DNA from 3 places in the Allofournierella sp. CML151 genome. Region 3 is predicted to be linked to each of the others. Evidence: predicted binding sites of a transcription regulator. Region 3 holds the regulator's gene; each other region holds the start of a gene.
What was found. The regulator Rex, encoded in region 3, represses fermentation and respiration genes when NADH is low (regulators of the CRP and FNR family bind a similar motif). The targets are predictions, from matches to a motif close to ATTGTTAANNNNTTAACAAT.
Positions count from the first base shown of each region.

Region 1 (2,532 bases), on a different contig from region 3:
GCCACCTGACCGTTTTGGATGTGGTACCAGACGACTTTCTGCTGGACGAGGACTGCGAGTGCCGGGAGGAATCCAGCCGACTGCGCACGCTGGTACAGCAGCTCACCGGCCGGGAGCGCCAGGTGATTTTGCTGCGCTACGGCCTGAGCGGCCAGCCTCCGCTGACCCAGCAGCAGGTGGCTCAGCTGCTGGGCATCAGCCGGAGCTATGTCTCTCGCATCGAGAAAGCGGCAGTACAGGAGCTGCGGGCACAGCTGGAGCCGACCCGCTGATTCAATCAAAAAAGTGCGCCCCGAGCCTGGGCTCGGGGCGCGCAAAATCAAACTCTATTGGCTGATTACAGCAGGCTGCGGTACAGAGCAGCGATCTCCTCCACGCTGGTGTCGCGGGGGTTGCCGGGACGGCAGGCATCGGCGTAAGCGGACTCAGACAGGAACTGTACGTCCTCTTCCTTCACGATCTCCTTCAGGTCAGCGGGAATGCCAACATCAGCGCTCAGCTTCTTCACGGCGTCCACAGCGGCCTTGATGTACTCGTCGCGGGTCATGTTCTCGGTGCCTTCCACGCCCATGGCCTTGGCGATATCGCGGTACTTCTCACCGGTAGCGGGAGCATTGTACTCCATCACGGTGGGCAGCAGGATGGCGTTGGCAACACCGTGGGGAGTGTCGTAAACAGCACCCAGGCTGTGAGCCATGCTGTGAACGATGCCCAGGCCCACGTTGGAGAAGCCCTGACCGGCGATGTACTGTGCCAGAGCCATGCCCTCACGGCCTTCGGGAGTGTTCGCCACAGCGCCGCGCAGGTGCTTGGAGATCAGCTCGATGGCCTTCAGGTGGAACATGTCGGTCATCTCCCAAGCGCCCTTGGTGATGTAGCCCTCGATGGCATGGGTCAGAGCGTCCATACCGGTGGCAGCGGTCAGGCCCTTGGGCATGCTGCTCATCATATCGGGGTCAACCACAGCAACCTCGGGGATGTCGTTGGTGTCCACGCAGACAAACTTGCGCTTCTTCTCCACGTCGGTGATCACGTAGTTGATGGTAACCTCAGCAGCGGTACCGGCGGTGGTGGGTACAGCGATGGTGAACACGGCATGCTTCTTGGTGGGAGCAACACCCTCCAGGCTGCGCACGTCGGCGAACTCGGGGTTGTTGATGATGATGCCGATGGCCTTGGCGGTGTCCATGGAAGAGCCGCCGCCGATGGTCACGATGCAGTCTGCGCCGGAAGCCTTGAATGCCTCAACGCCATGCTGTACGTTCTCGATGGTGGGGTTGGGCTTGATCTCGCTGTACACTTCGTAAGCGAAGCCGGCAGCGTCCAGCAGATCGGTGACCTTCTTGGTCACACCGAACTTGACCAGATCGGGGTCAGAGCAAACAAAAGCCTTCTTGTAGCCACGGGCGGTCAGCTCGGGAACGATGTTCTCGATGGCGCCCTTGCCATGATAGGAAATGGTGTTCAGAACAATGCGGTTAGCCATGGGTAAACCTCTCCTTTTTTATTATGAAAATAAACCCGGACGCTTCTCTCGCTGCAATCCGGCGGGAAGCGTTTCACTGTTATTATTATAACAACGTGATTTTCCCTTTTACAAGTTACACATGAATCCCAGTGTCACATTTCATAATTTTATCAAAAAGGCCGGAAAGGGACGGCTCATGCCTCCGGATGAAGGTCCCGCAGCAGAAGCTCCAACCGCTGAGGCATCGCCTCGATGAGCAGCTCCACCATCTGCTCTGGACTGCGCTTCATGCCGCTTACCGCCCAGCTGGCGGTCATCTGAATGGAAGCACGGCAATACATCTCCAGCAAGAAAGCCACATCCTCGGTGAGAGGCGCACCGGTCTTGCGGGTGATGATCTCGCTGTAAAAGCGGTGAATATATTCATAGTCGTATGCCATCAGCGAGTTGGCGTCGTGACTGCCGAAAGCACAGGCAAAAAAGCTCTGTTCTGCTTTGATGAACCGGAACTTGTTAAGCAGCCCTTCCCGCAGGGTAAGGCTCACGCCCATTTCTTTGAAGGACTGCTCCACCAACCGTTCAAAATACCAGTTGACCAGATCATACTTGTCCAGAAAGCAGCGGTAAAAGGTCTGACGGCTCACGCCGCACCCCTCCACAATCTGTTTGACGGTGATTTTATCCAGAGGCTCGCGGCCCACCAGCTCTTTCAGGGCATTGGCCAGTTTGTATTTAGTTTTCAGCGCGGATTCCATGGCGGGCGCCTCCTTTTGATAAATCGTTCTACCCTTTTACTTTATCACAAACCTGGCGCAAAGTCACGATATTTGCCGCCAGCGCAGCTTTTGCGTCCATCACGGTCGTTGCCCCTTTGCAAAAAGAAAGAGCGTACCGATTACTCGATACGCGAAACACAAAAGCCAATACAAATCGAACCAGCGACCATTCCGAGCCCGGAAATTGTTGTGCGCTGCACCACGGGCTTTTGCCCGCGGCACATCGCGCTGTTTTGATCGTATGCTCGCTTTTGCTTTGCTGCATCCCTCTGGTTCTTGCGGCTATTA
Region 1 covers NZ_JAPNNW010000001.1:25-2,556, reverse strand. Annotated here, with positions in the region: gene PH256_RS00020 (sigma-70 family RNA polymerase sigma factor) at 1-272, shown strand, start outside; gene fucO (lactaldehyde reductase) at 338-1,486, opposite strand; gene PH256_RS00010 (TetR/AcrR family transcriptional regulator C-terminal domain-containing protein) at 1,663-2,223, opposite strand; partial or broken gene PH256_RS00005 (hypothetical protein) at 2,252-2,532, opposite strand, start outside.
Region 1: the regulator Rex is predicted to act here: its motif matches at 1,562-1,581, upstream of fucO (lactaldehyde reductase).

Region 2 (5,749 bases), on a different contig from region 3:
AGCCATGGAGTGGTTCAGACCCAGGAAGGCGTTGGTGAAGGCCATACCGGCGATGCAGGAAGCGTTGTGCATCTTCTCGCGGGCCAGGTTGTCACCATTGTAGGAAGCCTTCAGGTAGTGGAATACCATCTCGGTGGCCTGCAGAGCCAGACCATCGGTGTAGTCGCTGGCCATAACGGAAACGTAAGCCTCGATGGCGTGGGTCAGAACGTCCAGACCAGTGTCGGCAACGATGCTCTTGGGCATGCTGCGGGTGAACTGAGGATCGATGATGGCCACGTCGGGAGTCAGAGCGTAGTCGGCCAGAGGATACTTGATGTTGCCATTCTTCTTATCGGTGATAACGGAGAAGCTGGTAACCTCAGAACCGGTACCGGAAGTGGTGGGGATAGCGACCAGCTTGGTCTTGGCGCCCAGCTTGGGGAACTTGAAGGCGCGCTTACGGATATCCAGGAAGCGCTGACGCAGACCGTCGAAGCTGGTTTCGGGATGCTCGTAGAACAGCCACATACCCTTGGCAGCGTCGATGGCGCTACCACCGCCGATGGCGATGATCACGTCGGGATTGAAGGCACGCATGGCCTCCACGCCGCGCATGATGCACTCTACGCTGGGATCGCTCTCAACGTCGGAGTAGATCTCGCTGTGGCAGTACTGCTCACGCTTACGCAGGTAATGCAGGATCTTGTCCACATTGCCCAGCTGAACCATCACGGGGTCGGTTACGATGAAGGCGCGGCTGATGCCCTCCATCTTCTCCAGGTACTGGATGGAATCTTCCTCGAAATAGATCTTCGGGGGAACCTTGAACCACTGCATATTAACTCTCCGTTTCGCGATGCGCTTTTTGTTGACCAGGTTGACGGTGGTAACGTTCTGGCTCACGGAGTTCTTACCGTAGCTGCCGCAGCCCAGGGTCAGAGAAGGAGTATTGGTGTTGTAGATATCACCGATAGCACCCTGAGAAGAGGGGCTGTTCACGATGATACGACCAACGCGCATTGCGATGCCGTACTCGTCGGCAACCTTCATGTCGCCGGTGTGGATAACAGCAGAATGGCCCAGGCCGCCCAGCTCCAGCATCTTGTTGGCGTAAGCGAAGCCCTGCTCGTTGTCCTTGGCTACGAAGTAGGCCAGAACGGGGCTCAGCTTCTCCTTGCTCAGGGGGTACTGCTCGGAGGGTTCGGGCAGAGGAGCGATCAGGATCTTGGTCTTCTCGGGAACCTTCAGACCAGCCTGCTCAGCGATCCAGTTAGCGGACTTACCAACAACGGGAGCGAACACGCCCTTGTTGGGGTCTGGGAACATGTACTTGGTCAGCTTCTCAACTTCTTCGGGATTCAGGAAGTAGCAGTTGTTCTTCTTCATGTACTCCTCGAAGTCCTTGGTCAGCTCCTTGGCAACGATAACAGCCTGCTCGGAAGCACAGATCATGCCGTTGTCGAAGGTCTTGGACATCATCAGGTCGGTGCAGGCGCGATGCAGGTCTGCAGTCTTCTCGATGAAGCAGGGCACGTTGCCGGCGCCAACGCCCAGAGCGGGCTTGCCGCAGGAGTAAGCAGCCTTAACCATGCCAGGGCCACCGGTGGCCAGAATGGTGGCAACACCGGGATGATTCATCAGAGCGCCGGTAGCCTCAATGCTGGGCTTGTCGATCCACTGGATGCAGTTCTCGGGGGCGCCGGCCTTAACGGCAGCTTCGTAAACGATGCGGGCGGCCTCGGCGCTGCACTTCTGAGCGGAGGGATGGAAGCCGAAGATGATGGGGTTGCGGGTCTTAACCGCGATCAGACATTTGAACAGGGTGGTGGAGGTGGGGTTGGTGGTAGGAGTAACACCGCAGATTACGCCCACGGGCTCAGCAACTTCCACGTAGCCCTCCATGTCGTTCTCTTCCAGGATGCCAGCGGTCTTTTCCTTCTTGATGTTGTGCCAGATGTACTCGGTGGCAAACATGTTCTTGATAACTTTATCTTCATACACGCCACGGCCGGTCTCTTCCACAGCCATGCGTGCCAGTTCCTGGTGCTTGTCCAGGCCGGCCAGAGCCATCTCGTGAACGATGTGGTCGATGGTCTCCTGATCATAGCTCAAAAACTCCTGAAGAGCCTTCTGGGCCTTTTCGACCAGACCGTCGATCATTACCTGAACTTCGGACTTGTCGTTCTCTACGGTTTCAACCTTAGCTTTCTTCTGTTCTGCCATTGGTTCTGCCATCCTTTCAAACGATTGATTCAAAACAACCGGGGCGTTGGCGTTCCGCTCTGCCCCACTGACAACATAATATCATATTGTTAATTGAATAACAATGCACCAGTTTCCCAAACATTGTTAGAACGGTAACAATGTTTTTGTCAAACTATACAACACCTCGCTTTCTGCTTTTGGGAAACGATTTTTACCGCCCGGGCTATGGCCGCTTTCCGTCCTCCTTTCTTTTTCATAGCTCCTAGGCAGAAAAGACACTTCATGCTATAATGATACAACAAACAGCAACCTTTGAGGAGGCGATTTTATGTATTGGTCCCGTAAACTTTTAAAAAGCAACGCGCGTAATGTGCTGCGCGGCAGCTATTGGCGGGTATTTGTGGCCTGTTTGGTTTGTGGCCTGTTGGGTGCAGGTTCCAGCAGTACGGTTAACATCAATCTGCCGACCCAGCTTCTGGATCTGAATAGTTTGGATTACGATCCCTACTGGTCTCTTATTTTTTCTATCCTCTGGATCGTTATGATCGCAGTCATCCTGCTGTGTTTGGCCTGGGGAATCTTCGTAGGCAGCCCCATGAAGGTGGCACAGTGCCGCTACATGATGGAAAACCGCTGCGGCAATCCCCCGTTCAGTAGCCTGTTCTCGGTATTCAGCAACAAGGATGCCTATCTGAACGTGGTCAAGACCATGTTCCTGCGGAATCTGTTCATCTTTTTGTGGAGTCTGCTGTGCGTAATTCCCGGTATATATAAGGAATATCAATATTATTATATCCCCTATCTACTGGCAGAAAACCCCTACATGAGCTTTGACCGTGCCAAAGAGCTGAGCATTGCCATGACTGACGGCGAGAAGATGGACATCTTCGTGCTGGATCTGTCCTTCATCGGCTGGTATCTGCTGGGCGCGATCATCCTGATCGGCGGGATTTTTGTAAATCCCTATGCCCAGGCCACCTACGCAGAGCTGTATGCCGCGGCCCGCAGTAAGGCCATGGATACCGGCATCACCGGCCCGGACGAGCTGAGCGGATTTGCACAGTATTGACCGGTTCCATTTCAATCAATAAAATCAATTGTTTAACGATGGGCTTTGCCTGCGGTTATGACTAACCGGGGCAAAGCCCATCTTTTTGGTTAATCTGCCAGTTTTTTGCTCTGGTTTTTTTCAAAAGCGGCCCTGCATCAAGGTCCTGTTTTTGATAGGATAAGTTGACTATGTACGGCACGGTGCGGAACGTCTGTATAAAAATGAGGAGGTTTTTCTTCTATGAGCAAGGAAACAAAAAAACACACCGCCATCCACCGACTATTCTCAGGGCATCTATGATGCAACTTCGCTGGGCAAACCTCGCGTACTGGTTCTTGGCCTGCAGCATATGTTCGCCATGTTTGGCGCAACCGTGCTTGTACCCCTGATTACCGGTCTGAGCGTTTCCACCACTCTGCTGTGTGCCGGTCTGGGCACTCTGCTGTTTCATCTGATCACCGGCGGCAAGGTTCCCGCTTTTCTGGGCTCCTCGTTTGCTTATCTGGGCGGTTTTGCCATCGTCGCGCCCATGCTGGTGGATGAAAGCGGCCAGCAGACCATTCCCAACACCGAAATGCTGCCCTACGCCTGTGCGGGTGTAGCGCTGAGCGGTCTGGTGTATGTGGTGTTCAGCCTGCTGATTTCGGTATTCGGCATCCGTCGCATCATGAAGCTGTTTCCCCCTGTGGTTACCGGCCCCATCATTATCGCCATCGGCCTGATTCTGGCCCCTTCCGCCATCACCAACTGCCAGAGCAACTGGCTGCTGGCTTTTGTGGCACTGGGCACTGTAATTGTATGCAACATCTGGGGCAAGGGCATGATCAAAATTCTTCCCATTCTGCTGGGCGTGCTCGTCTCTTATGTGGTAGCTCTGGTCACCGGTGCGGTGAACTTTTCCGACGTAATGCAGGCCGACTGGTTCGGCATTCCCCTGAACCCCAAGGCCATGGGCCTGTTTGCCATTGACGGCAGCCCTGAGTTCATCAGCGCAGTACTGACTATTGTACCCATTGCTCTGGCCACCATGATGGAGCATGTGGGCGACGTGGCCTCCATCAGCGCCACTGTGGGCAAGAACTTCATCCGCGACCCCGGTCTGAACCGCACTCTGCTGGGCGATGGCCTTGCCACCAGCATGGCCGGCCTGCTCGGCGGTCCCTCCAACACCACCTACGGCGAAAACACCGGTGTTCTGGCCCTGACCAAAATTTACGATCCCCGAGTGATTCGCATTGCGGCCGTATTCGCTATGATCCTGAGCTTCAGCCCCAAGTTCGATGCCATATCATCAACTCTATTCCCGCCGGAATCATCGGCGGCATCAGCTTTGTGCTGTACGGCATGATTTCCGCGATCGGCGTGCGGAACGTGGTGGAAAACCAGGTGGACTTCACCAATTCCCGGAACCTGATCATCGCCGCGGTCATTCTGGTCTGCGCCCTGAGCTTCAACTCTGTGGGCGGTCTGACCTTCACCGTCGCCAATGTGGCCATCAACCTGTCCGGCCTGGCCATCGCCGGTATTCTGCTTAACGCAGTGCTGCCCGGCAACACCTATGAGTTCGATGACAGCACCGGCACCGGCGAAGGCGCCAGCCTGCGTGTCTGATTGTCTGCCAGCCGCAGCAGGCGGCGGAGCCAGGCAATTGAAAAACTGAATCGCATAAAAGGAAATCCGGAACCGTATTCGCTGCGGCTCCGGATTTCTTTTATATTATTATATGTATTCCGCACATCAGCGAACCAGAAGCCAGATTGCAATTGCAACCTGCGCAAGTAAAATGGCCGGAACGCCCAGATAAAATTTCGGCTTGCGGGTCTTGTGGTGGAAACGATACATCGCTGCCCAGAACGCGGCGCTTCCGCCCAGCACACAAAGCAGCAGCAGGGTGTTTTCCGGAACTCTGCGCCCGCCTTTTTTCGCCTGACGTTTATCCCAGGCGCATACGGCCACGGAAATCAGGCTGATCAGCACCCAATATATCAGCAATCCAATTTGTATTCGATCCAAGTAAGTTTCTCCTTTGCTTGTTTACTCCTGCAGCAGTTCCATTTGCGTCTCTGCCTGACCCATTTTTGCCGGGCCGGATCCTCTTTGAACATCAAATGCAGCATGTTCCAGCGGCCTAACTATACCATACCAGCGCGTAAATTTCCAGTCATTTTAGCCTCAAAACTTTCTTACATATTATTATATATGTATCTATATGTTTCGAAGCGTCATCCATTCGGCATAAAAGAACCTGTATCAGCACAGCATTTAAAAGCATGCGAAACGCAAAACCATTATAGTCCGCAGAGGTGAAGTATTTCTCAGGCTACAGTCTCCCTGTCACACAACCGTACACTTTGCAATCGCGAATCATACGCCGACACTGCGGCGAAGATCTGCTGCCCGGCGCACAGAAAACCGGTATGGCTGCCCACTTCCCCATCGCCGAAAAGGCCGGCCGCAGCTGACTCAATCAGGAGTTTTCCGGCCATCCGGTTTTTGCTCTACATGGTAAAT
Region 2 covers NZ_JAPNNW010000001.1:328,554-334,302, reverse strand. Annotated here, with positions in the region: gene adhE (bifunctional acetaldehyde-CoA/alcohol dehydrogenase) at 1-2,205, opposite strand, end outside; gene PH256_RS01625 (DUF975 family protein) at 2,516-3,256, shown strand; partial or broken gene PH256_RS01620 (uracil-xanthine permease family protein) at 3,531-4,849, shown strand; gene PH256_RS01615 (DUF1294 domain-containing protein) at 4,976-5,251, opposite strand.
Region 2: the regulator Rex is predicted to act here: its motif matches at 2,291-2,310, upstream of adhE (bifunctional acetaldehyde-CoA/alcohol dehydrogenase).

Region 3 (5,749 bases):
CACCAGCAGCTCGGCGTTCTTTTTCAGCTCCGCCTCCACGCCCGGGTCCTCCGCCGACTCCATCACCTGGAACAGGTCCAGCGGCGGGTAGCGGTAGGCAGCGGGCTGCTCCGCAGGCTGTGCCAGAGCGGTTTCCGCCGGGGCGGCCGCCGGATTCAGCGGGCGCAGCGGCTCGCCATAGGAGTTGCCCATGGTCTGGCTGGGCTCCATGGCCTTGTGAATCAGGCTGTCCAACTCGGTGACGCTTGCAGCAGGCTGCTCCGGCTCCAGCGGAATCGGCTGATCCAGCTGGAAGGGCGGCTCGTCCGCATCGGAGGGCTCCGGTGCTTCGTCAAACCGCATCTCCCAGGCATAGTCCGGGCTGCTGCTGGGATAGGGCTCGAAGCCCACATCTGGGTCCTGCTGGGGCTCGTCCATGGGAATTTCGGTTTCGAATTCGCTGTGCTCCTCCGGCTCGGACCGGTCCAGGGGAGGAAACATGCCAAAGGTGCCGCCGGGACCCACCAGAGGCTCCTCCGGCTGGGGATCGGTCTCGGTGGTAACCACCGGGTCCGGCCCCAGATCAATGTCCACCTGGGGCTTGCGCCGGAACCGTTGGGCAAAGGCCTCCTGTTTCTGCTGGCGGGCGGCAGCTCGCTCCTGGGCGGCGGCGCGGCGCTCGGGCTCCCGGCGCAGCTGCTCTTCCTCCCAGGCTTCACGCTGCTCGCGAGCAGCATCCCGGTCAGCCCGCCAGTCACCCAGGTAGTCCTCTGCAATCTGCCACAGATCGCCCGGAGTCACGCCCATGTACCACATGACCATGGCAATGAGCATAATGACCAGCAGGATGTTTGCCGCCGGATGCCCACACAGCGCCAGCAGAGTGCCGCCGATGATGCCGCCCAAAAGGCCGCCGCCCAGCATACCCTGGCCGTTGGCATACAGCGCTGCGGTTGCCTCGCCGAAGCCCAGGCCCACCAGGTCGATTTTGGAGAATACCACCGCCGTGCCGCAGATGAGCATCATCAGAAGCAGGGACTTGGCGCAGCGGGCCCAGATGGGCCGCCCCAGCGCCACCAGCACCGCAATATAAAGCAATACCGGCCCCAGCAGATAGGTACACACGCCGAACACGCCGAACAAAACGCCCCGCAGCATGGCCCAGACCGACTGACCGGCCACCAAAGCCATGGCGATAAGCACAACGCCCAGGCAGAACAGCAAAATACTCCAGCTCTGGGCCACATCCGGCTGGCTGCGCCGCGAGCGGGAGCGGGTGGTTTTCGCGCCGCTTCTCGCGGCGGGTTTCTTCTTTTGTGCCATACGCTTTCTTTCCCTCGTTTATGTATTTCCGGCCCCCGGTTTCCATTCAAACCAGGGGCGCCGCGCACCTGGCGCGGGAAAATTTTCGGAACTTATCTATTGTAACATAAAACCATAGGTTTTAAAACCCAATTTATCGGACACTTTCTCCCCTCTCCTGACTTGCGCCGTTCTTCGCGCCGGTTCGGTTTTGTTCGATCTGGCGGTACAGGTAGTTCAGTGCGTCGCCCAGGCCGCCCAGCTCGTCGATCAAGCCCTCGGCCACCGCCTGCTCGCCGCCCAGCACGGTGCCCACATCCATCACCAGTTCGCCGGTGTGCATCATCAGCTCCAGAAAGCGCGCTTCGCTGATGTGGGAATGGTTCTTCACAAAGCCGGTGATGCGCTCCTGCATTTGTTCAAAGTAGCGCATGGTCTGGGGTACGCCCAGCACCAGCCCGGAATGGCGCACCGGGTGAATGGTCATGGTGGCAGTGGGCACGATAAAGCTCCGTTTTGCACTGACCGCCAGCGGAATGCCGATGGAATGTCCGCCGCCCAGCACCAGCGCCGCACTGGGCTTGGTCACCCCGCTGATCAGCTCGGCCAGGGCAAGGCCTGCCTCCACATCGCCGCCCACCGTATTCAAAATCACCAACAGGCCCTCGATCTCCGGGTCCTCTTCAATGGCCACCAGCTGGGGGATCACATGCTCGTAGCGGGTCACCTTCTGCTCCTGCCCGGCGCTCACATGGCCCTCAATCAAGCCGATTACTGTGAGGCAGTGGATAGCATGGCGGCCCTTGGTGCGGATCACTGAGCCGGTGTCCATCATAAAATCCTGTTCCAGCTTTTCCTGTTCCACCTGGGCGTCGGTGGGTTTCGGGGTATCGTTGTTCGGCATTGATCGCTTCGCTCCTTTTCTGCAACACCGTCCGGGGCATTCGCTGCTGAATTGTGCGGGGTTGCCTTTTGTTTTTTCTATCAGTTTGCACGAATTTTTTGTCTTTATGCCCGCACAGATGGCCTCGAGCCTCCAATTGGTTTGACAAGGCTTTCTGAATCCAGTATTATAAAGTATGGATATTTCCGCAAAGGGCCCAGTCGCGCCTTTTGCTCCTCTGCGGCACGGGGCAGGCCTGTGGCCCGCCCGTTGCCTCAAATCAATTCAAAAGACGGTGATGATAACATGAATCATTCTCAGGGAAAGGTCTCTCTGCCGGTGATCAAGCGGCTGCCCAAATATTACCGCTATATCAGCCAGATGCAGCAGAACGGCGTGGTAAAGGTCTCTTCCAGCGAGTTGGCCCGCATGATGGGCACCACTGCCAGCCAGGTGCGTCAGGATTTCAACTGCTTCGGCGGTTTCGGCCAGCAGGGAATCGGCTATAATGTGGATGTGCTGCTGCACGAGATCGGCCGGTTGCTGTTCGGCGAGGGCGAAAAGCTGCCCACCATTCTGGTGGGTGCAGGCCGTCTTGGCCGGGCGGTTTCCCGCTTTCTGACTACCGATACCAACGGCTACCACCTGCTGGCTGTGTTTGATGTGCAGCAGGAGCTGGTGGGCCAGGATCTGGACGGTATCCCCATCCACCACATTGATGAGCTGGAGTCCTTCTGTGCGGCTCACAAGCCCCAGGTGGCGGTGCTTTGCCTGCCCCGTGAGGGTGCGAAGGAGATTTCCGGCCGGCTGGTGGATCTGGGTATCCGCGGCTTCTGGAACTTCAGCCACTACGATCTGTCCATTCCCTATCCCAACGTGACGGTGGAGAATGCCCATCTGGGCGACAGCCTGATGAGCCTGGGCTACCGGCTGCGGAACGACTGAATCCCATAAAACAAAACAGCAGCCCGGCTGCGTGCTTACGCAGCCGGGCTGACTTTTGGCGAACGGGCGGCCCTTCGCTCCTTCGCTGTATGAAGAGGTTTGTGCAACACTATGGCAAAATTGTATTTTCGCTACGGCGCCATGAACAGCGGCAAAAGCACCGCCCTGATGCAGGTGGCCTATAATTACGAGGAACGCGGCATGCGGGTGCTGGTGATGAAGCCCAGCGTGGACACCAAGGGCGGCGACAAGCTGGTCAGCCGCCTGGGAGTGACCCGGCTGGTGGATATCGCCGTAACCCCCAAGCTGGATATTCTTGAGCTGGTGCGGGATCTGTTGACCCGCGCGCCCGCCCCGGCCTGCATCCTCACCGACGAGAGCCAGTTCTTCACTCCGGAGCAGGTGGAGCAGCTGCTGCGCATCACTGTGGAGCTGAACATCCCGGTGATCGCCTACGGCCTGCGCACGGATTTTTCCCTGAAGGGCTTCCCCGGCTCCACCCGCTTACTGGAGCTGGCCCATGCGGTGGAAGAGATGAAAACCATCTGCTTCTGTGGCCGCAAAGCCACCTGCAACGGCCGCAAGGTAAATGGCGAATTCGTCTTCGAGGGCGACCAGGTGGTCATTGACCAGGGCGGCGATGTGGAATACGTGAGCCTGTGTGCCCAGTGCTATTTCAAGGCACGGGACGATTTTTACCGCCGCCATCCCCGCATCACTGTTTAATCTCATAAGAAAAAAAACTCCCGAAAACCGGTATGGCTTTCGGGAGTTTTTCTTTTTACCGCAATTTACAGCACAACGCCCTTGACCAGCAGCGAAATGGTGCCGTCCGGCTCGTTGACGAACTCCACATAATCGTTATCACCCCGCAGCAGGCTGGTGGGGATCTTCATCTCGATGCCGCTCTCGGTCTTGATGGACTGGTATTCCATCCGCTTGATACGGGCGGGAGGCACCGACACCGTTTCCTCCAGGGGCAGATTTGCCTCCTCCAGCTCCTGGGTAAAGGACTCCACTGCCAGAGGAAACTGCTCCTCCAGCCGCTCCTTCACCCGCTGCACCTCCAGGCTGCCGTCACCGGCCACCGCCTCCTCACAGAGGATCGCCGCAATCTCGCTGTCGCTTTTCTGGTTGTCCTCATAGCTCTGGCGCACTGCCTGCGCTGCGGCGGTCTGCACCGTCTGCAGCTTGGCACGCTCGGGCTGGGCCTGGGTACTGCGCAGGATGCGCTCGGACAGATAGAAAATCTTCGCCCCATCCACCTCGTACTTTTTCTCCACCAGCTTGATGGAGCCATCGGTCATATCCACGATCACCGACTCATCCGGCTTGGAGCCGGCGGCGGGCAGCAGAGTGCGCTGCTTGATGAGAGCATTGTAATGCTGACCCTCCACCTGCTGGTAATAGTGGGCGTAGGCCGCCTTGTAGTTCATCTTCAGGATGGCGATGCTCTCGTGCCCATTGATGGAGCAGTAGACCACAATCAGGTCCGCGTTGGGAATGGCCGGACTGGTGCGCATCACCTGAAAGAATTCATCCGCCACCTGCTTGGAGCACTGCACGAAATCCTGATTGTCCAGCAGCAGAGAGGGGAAGGTGGATTCCGGCAGAAAGCTGCAGTTTTTCACCGCATCGTTGTAATAGGCCTTTTCCAGATGAGCCGCCAGATAGTCGGCGGTGTCGCCGTCCAGCTCCAGCAGGCGGTCGGAAAATACCGGCGCGCCGCCGCTGGAATCCAGCACATGCACAATGGCCTTGAAGATCTGTAGTTCCATGAAGATCCGTTCCTTTCGCTTGAGGTTCCTGTTTATTATAGCGGAAAAGCCGCCGTTTGGGTAGGGGCGCGCCCCTCTCTTTCGCCCTTCTCCGGCACGCAAAAACCGCCCGGAATTCAATCCGGGCGGTTTTTGCTGCTTGCTTTATGGAAAAAATTGAGAAGGAAACGTAAAGGAAGGAATCAATCGCGGCCTCGGCGCCAGATCACGACGCCGGCCACAGCAGCGGCGGCCACCACGGCCACGCCGATCACCACAGGCAGCACGCTCACCTTGGACTTCTCGGTCTGAGAAGCAGTGCTCTGGCTCTGGACCTGGCTCTCGCTGGCCTGGCTCTCAGCCTCGCTGGAGGCAGCCTCGCTCTGAGACTGGCTCTCCTCAGAGGTATCCTCGCTCACTGCGCTCTGGGAAGCAGATGCGGTGGGAGTCTTGCTGGTTGCAGTGGTACCAGGCTGAGCAGTTGCCCCGGCTGCAGTGCTGTTCTGGGTGGAGCCGGTCTGGTTGGAACCATTCTGGCTGCCGCCCGTGCTGCCATTGCTGCTGTTGTTGCCGTTGGAAGGCTGCTGCGTTGCCTCGGGCTTTTCGGTTGCCTCGGGCTTCTGGGTTGCTTCCGGCTTTTCGGTCACCTCAGGTTTCTGAGTTGCCTCAGGCTTCTGGGTCGCCTCGGGCTTCTGGGTCGCCTCAGGCTTTTCGGTTGCTTCCGGCTTCTGGGTTGCTTCCGGCTGCTCGGTAGGTTCAGGATCGGGGGACATTTCGCCCACGTTCACCGCCACCGTCTCTGCCTGCAGAGTCAGATCCTGCTTGGAGGAACCATTTCGCAGCAGAGTCAGGCCGGTTGCCAGCTCTTCACTGGGATTCTCGC
Region 3 covers NZ_JAPNNW010000002.1:61,022-66,770, forward strand. Annotated here, with positions in the region: gene PH256_RS01970 (DNA translocase FtsK) at 1-1,302, opposite strand, end outside; gene PH256_RS01975 (ClpP family protease) at 1,436-2,185, opposite strand; gene PH256_RS01980 (redox-sensing transcriptional repressor Rex) at 2,471-3,109, shown strand; gene PH256_RS01985 (thymidine kinase) at 3,221-3,835, shown strand; gene PH256_RS01990 (nucleoid-associated protein) at 3,901-4,887, opposite strand; gene PH256_RS01995 (hypothetical protein) at 5,070-5,749, opposite strand, start outside.